DNA from 2 places in the Citrobacter sp. C1 genome. Region 1 is predicted to be linked to the other one. Evidence: predicted binding sites of a transcription regulator. Region 1 holds the regulator's gene; the other holds the start of a gene.

Region 1 (3,142 bases):
CACACGCGGACCGCCGTGAATAAACACGTAGCGCGGCAGTAAAGTCCCGTCTATCTCCAGCGGTTCCAGGGGATCGGGAAGATCGTGCGCCAAACATTGGGCACGTAGCGTCAGCAAGTCTGCTTTTGAGTTGTACGGTAGGACGTACATAATGGGACGAGACGTATCGAGTCCCAACTCCGGGGCAGGTTCTGCCGGAATAGACTTGCTTTTTACCAGGACGCTTAATGGTAAATTCAGTAATTTGTAGTAAATTCGTGGCCAGCCGGACATAAACGATGTAAAGCCTCTGGTTAATAATGCAAATGCGCTGCAAGGATATCAGAAAGTTTAGTGAATTTCTGGTGTATCCCGTCATACTTCGCGCTGCTTTGCCACACCCTGAAACAAACGGGGTAACGTTACAATGACATTGACGCTAATAATGTAAAAAGGTTCTTTTGATGGCCAATAATACCACTGGATTCACCCGAATTATCAAAGCTGCTGGCTACTCGTGGAAAGGTTTTCGCGCCGCATGGATAAATGAAGCGGCATTTCGTCAGGAAAGCGTTGCCGTACTGCTGGGCGTCGCCATCGCCTGCTGGCTGGACGTCGACGCCATTACCCGTGTGTTGTTGATTGGTTCAGTAATGCTGGTGATGATCGTTGAAATCTTAAACAGCGCTATTGAAGCAGTGGTCGACCGTATTGGATCGGAGCATCACGAACTTTCCGGTCGAGCGAAAGATATGGGGTCGGCGGCTGTTCTGCTGTCTATTTTTGTCGCCCTGATCACCTGGGGCATCCTGTTGTGGTCCCATTTTCGATAAGGATTCCACAACTTCATAAATCTCCTGTTTTTTGTGCAGTTTGCGGTTCCAAAATCGCCTTTAGCTGTATATACTCACAGCATAACTGTATATACACCCAGGGGGCGGAATGAAAGCGTTAACGGCCAGGCAGCAAGAGGTGTTTGATCTCATTCGGGATCACATCAGCCAGACAGGTATGCCACCGACGCGTGCGGAGATCGCGCAGCGTTTGGGATTCCGTTCCCCAAACGCGGCTGAAGAACACCTTAAAGCGCTGGCGCGTAAAGGGGTGCTCGAAATCGTCTCTGGTGCATCGCGTGGTATTCGTCTGTTGCATGAAGAAGAGGTAGGATTACCGCTTGTAGGTCGCGTTGCTGCAGGTGAGCCGCTGCTGGCGCAACAGCACATCGAAGGCCACTATCAGGTTGATCCATCCCTGTTCAAACCTAATGCTGATTTCCTGCTGCGCGTCAGCGGTATGTCAATGAAAGACATTGGTATTATGGATGGCGATCTGCTGGCAGTGCATAAGACACAGGACGTGCGTAACGGCCAGGTGGTTGTTGCCCGCATTGATGATGAAGTGACGGTTAAACGTCTGAAAAAACAGGGAAATAAAGTCGAGCTTCTGCCAGAAAACAGCGAGTTCAAACCGATCGTTGTCGACCTGCGTGAGCAGAACTTCACCATTGAAGGACTGGCCGTCGGCGTTATCCGTAACGGTGAATGGCTGTAACGGTCTGTTGATTTCCTGTAGGCCGGATAAGACGTTTACGTCGTCATCCGGCAACGTGCCCGGTGGCACTCTGTTTACCGGGCCTGTACGATTTTTTCCAGTATCTCTAACGTCTTCTCAGGCTCTCCTGTATGCCTTTTTTTACCTCCTCTGATAAAGCACTCTGGCACCTTGCCCTGCCAATGATTTTCTCCAATATCACCGTTCCCCTGCTGGGACTGGTGGATACGGCTGTGATTGGTCATCTGGATAGCCCGGTCTATTTGGGTGGCGTCGCAGTGGGTGCGACGGCAACCAGTTTTCTCTTTATGCTGCTGCTCTTTCTACGCATGAGTACCACCGGGCTGACGGCTCAGGCATTTGGCGCAAAAAATCCGCAGGCGTTGGCCCGAGCACTGGTGCAGCCGCTGATTCTGGCTTTGGGGGCGGGGGCGGCAATTGCGCTATTTCGTACGCCGATTATCGATCTGGCGTTACACATCGTGGGGGGGAGCGAAGCGGTACTGGAACAGGCCAGGCGCTTCCTTGAAATCCGTTGGCTCAGCGCGCCTGCCTCGCTGGCGAACCTGGTACTGCTTGGCTGGCTGCTGGGCGTTCAGTACGCGCGAGCACCGGTGATCCTGTTGATTGTCGGCAATATCCTCAACATTGTGCTCGATATATGGCTGGTGATGGGGCTGCATATGAACGTGCAGGGCGCCGCGCTGGCGACGGTGATTGCCGAATATGCCACGTTGCTGATTGGCCTGCTGATGGTGCGCAAGGTTCTCCACCTGCGCGGTGTTTCGCTCATGATGCTGAAACAGGCATGGCGCGGAAACTTCCGCCGTCTGATGGCGCTTAACCGCGACATCATGCTGCGTTCGCTGTTGCTGCAGCTGTGTTTTGGTGCGATTACGGTACTCGGGGCGCGTCTCGGGGGCGATATTATTGCGGTCAACGCCGTTCTGATGACCCTGTTGACCTTCACCGCCTATGCGCTGGACGGATTTGCCTATGCCGTGGAAGCGCACTCTGGTCAGGCTTATGGTGCCCGGGATGGCAGCCAACTGTTGGATGTCTGGCGCGCGGCGTGTCGACAGTCGGGCATTGTGGCGATCCTTTTTTCACTGATCTATGCCCTGTTTGGCGAGCACATTATTGCATCGTTGACCTCACTACCGCAGATTCAGCAGCTGGCCGATCGTTACCTTATCTGGCAGGTGGTGTTACCGCTGGTGGGCGTCTGGTGTTACCTGTTGGACGGCATGTTTATTGGCGCAACGCGTGCTGCGGAAATGCGTAACAGTATGGCCGTTGCCGCTGCGGGATTCGGCTTAACCTTATTCACGTTACCGCTGTTAGGCAACCACGGTTTGTGGCTGGCACTCGCCGTTTTTCTGGCGCTGCGCGGACTCTCGCTGGCTTTTATCTGGCGGCGTCACTGGCGAAATGGCACCTGGTTTTCCTGACTCGTATGGTTAAAAATTCCGAATAATAAATAGAACTCAGAATCACTGACTACACTTATTCTCACGTCCAGCAAAAACATAGCGTGTCTGGACGCAGCACTCTCGCTATTCACAACCTAACGATGAGGATTTGATGATGAATAAAGACGAAGTCGGTGGTA
Region 2 (3,142 bases), 240 kb from region 1:
TCCACCAGGCTTCAACACGCGATACATAGAACGCAGTGCTTTGTCTTTATCCGTGACGTTACGCAGGCCGAACGAAATGGTAATGCAGTCAAAGGTGTTGTCCGGGAACGGCAATGCTTCCGCGTTCGCCTGGACATACTCGACGTTGCCAATCACGCCAATGTTGCGCAGCTTTTCGCGACCCATTTTGAGCATTGAGTCATTGATATCCGCCAGAACCACTTTCCCGGTTTCACCGACCATGCGAGAAAATTTCGCCGTCAGATCGCCCGTACCACCGGCTAAATCCAGGACAGTCTGCCCACGGCGCACGCCACTGCAATCAATGGTGAAGCGCTTCCACAAACGATGAATGCCAAATGACATTAAGTCATTCATAACGTCATATTTAGACGCCACAGAATGAAAAACGTGGGCCACCATGTCAGCTTTCTGCTCTTTAGCGACGGTCTGAAAGCCAAAGTGCGTCGTTTCTTGTGAATTATCCACCATCTCAGTGCCTGCTCATCCAAAAAATGTTCGAGAAGTGTAACAGATTGGGCCAATTTGCCCTACCCTTCTACCGGGTTCAACTAACCCAAACGGGCTAGTTTGATTGCTGATTTACCGCCTCTCCATCGGGGTAAGTCTCGTCTTGTTGCGCCTCGGGGACCGAACGTAAACGAAACTCTTCATCCTGGCTCGTGGCTTGTTCAGCCAGTTCAGGATTAATCTCACGCTTAATTTCTACACCCAATCCACGAAACGCTTCTGCCTGAGCCAGAACGTTTCCACGCCCTGAAGACAATTTTTTCATCGCCTGCCGATAGTTATCTTGTGCCTTGTCCAGGCTCTGACCTATTGCTGACATATCATCGACAAACAGCCGCATTTTGTCATAAAGCTTGCTGGCCCGGTCCGCGATCTGCTGCGCATTACGACTTTGATGCTCATACCGCCACAGATTAGCAATGGTGCGCAATGCCACCAACAACGTGGTCGGGCTTACCAGCATAATATTATTTCTGAGTGCTTCTGTAATCAGTTCGGGCTGCCTGTCCAGCGCCAGCAGAAAAGCGGGCTCAACCGGGATAAACATCAGCACATAATCAAGCGTACGTAATCCCGGCAACTGCTGGTAGTCTTTGCGGCCCAGCAGACGAATATGGTTACGCACGGAGGCGATATGTTCCTGTAACGCACTTTCGCGGGTGTAGTCATCCTCTGCATTAAAGTAGCGTTCATAGGCCACCAGCGTCATTTTCGCATCGATCACCACGTCTTTGCCCTGCGGCAATCGGACAATAACATCCGGCTGCATCCGCGATCGTGCGTCATTTTCTATGCTGACCTGAGTTTCATATTCATAGCCTTCGCGCAGACCGGACGCCTCCAGTACCCGCGTGAGTACGACTTCTCCCCAGTTGCCCTGGGTTTTGTTATCGCCTTTCAGCGCCCGTGTCAGGTTAACCGCTTCTTGCGCCATCTGCGCGTTCAGTTGCTGGAGGTTACGAATTTCGTGCGCCAGGGTATGACGCTCTTGCGCCTCTTTGCCAAAGCTATCCTGCACCTGGCGGCGAAAACCGTCCAGCTGTTCACGTAATGGTGTAAGCAAGCTATTCAGGCTTTGGCGATTTTGCTCATCAACGCGACGATTGCTGTGTTCAAAAATACGGTTTGCCAGGTTTTCGAACTGTTCGCTCAGACGCTGTTCGCTGTTGATCATCTGGCGGATTTTATCTTCCGCATGCTGTTGCGTCGCGTCGAGTCGCGTGGTGACTTCCCGGAGATCGGCTTCCAGAGAGGTGTTAATACTCTGCAGGCTGCGAAGTTCGTTGTTGAGTAGCTCGCACTCGTCGCGCCAGTGGGCTTCCTGCGCCAGCTGTTGACGTGCGGCGCTTAGCGCAATATCCAGTTCACGCCGTTCTTCGATAAGATCCGCGCGGATTTGGTCGGCACGCGCTTTGGTCGCCAGCCAGCCCACAAGCAGCCCTGCAGCTAACGCCACGACGGCACTTATCATTATCGAAATATCCACTACGCCCCCCTTACAGCAACGACTTACCCGCACAAAATAGAATTGTGCTGTATAAACGTCCAGTTTAAAAGGAATTTCCTGCGAGGTACTGCGCAAAATAAAAAGGCCGAACATGTCGGCCTTTTCAGAAAGGAGAGAAAATTACAGCAGGCGACGTGCAGCCTCTACCACGATTTTCACCGCGTGGCTTTCCGTTTGCTTCATGGTTTCAGCATTCGGGATTTCTTGCTGAGTACGGTTAACGATAACACCCGCAACCATACCGGCACGCAGACCCTGGCTTGCACACATGGTCAGCAGCGTAGCGGATTCCATTTCGTAGTTCATGACGCCCATGGACTGCCACTCTTCCATCGAGCCTTTGAAACGGCTCACCACGCGACCAGAGAAGGTGTCATAACGCTCCTGGCCTGGGTAGAAGGTATCTGAAGAGGCGGTCACGCCGACGTGGGTAGTCGCGCCAATAGATTTCGCGGCTTCCACCAGCGCGGTGGTGCATTCGAAATCGGCAACAGCCGGAAATTCCATCGGTGCAAAGTGCAGGCTCGCCCCGTCCAGACGGACAGACGCGGTGGTAACCAGCACGTCGCCCACGTTGATATGCGGCTGAATAGCGCCGGTCGTACCGATACGCAGGAAGGTACGAATGCCCAGTTGCGCCAGTTCTTCTACGGCGATAGAGGTCGACGGACCGCCGATACCGGTAGAGCAGACAATCACAGCTTTACCATCCAGCTCAGCACGCCAGGTAGTGAACTCGCGATGAGATGCCAGCTTAACCGGCTTGTCCATCAGCGCGGCGATCTTTTCCACACGCTCAGGGTCGCCAGGGACGATAGCAAGCGTAGCCCCTTGTAAATCGTTCTTGGTGAGGCCGAGATGAAAAACATCAGACTTAGACATAAAAACTCCTCTGTGAATCGGTTTTGTCAGAAGAAGCAAAAACACACTTTACCGAAGGCATAAACATATTTTCGTGACAGCTATCACTTTGATGTAAATCAATTGCATTTCATTACCGTCAAATAGTGATGAACATCACATTAACTGTTCGATACAGGCAAGCCTTGCACAAAAGATAGACCGTTTAAGGCAATGTGGTTCGTTGCACGCGTCTATAGTTAA

Evidence for each region. Region 1 encodes LexA, which represses DNA repair genes until DNA is damaged. Its sites were predicted from a motif close to TNCTGTATGTACATACAGNA; they were not measured.
Region 2: the regulator LexA is predicted to act here: its motif matches at 2,063-2,082, upstream of rmuC (DNA recombination protein RmuC).

What each region holds. Positions count from the first base shown of each region.
Region 1 covers NZ_CP115035.1:4,678,849-4,681,990, reverse strand. Annotated here, with positions in the region: gene plsB (glycerol-3-phosphate 1-O-acyltransferase PlsB) at 1-273, opposite strand, end outside; gene IB214_RS22430 (diacylglycerol kinase) at 444-812, shown strand; gene lexA (transcriptional repressor LexA) at 922-1,530, shown strand; gene dinF (MATE family efflux transporter DinF) at 1,662-2,981, shown strand; gene IB214_RS22415 (CsbD family protein) at 3,118-3,142, shown strand, end outside.
Region 2 covers NZ_CP115035.1:4,914,510-4,917,651, forward strand. Annotated here, with positions in the region: gene ubiE (bifunctional demethylmenaquinone methyltransferase/2-methoxy-6-polyprenyl-1,4-benzoquinol methylase UbiE) at 1-492, opposite strand, end outside; gene rmuC (DNA recombination protein RmuC) at 587-2,017, opposite strand; gene udp (uridine phosphorylase) at 2,159-2,920, opposite strand.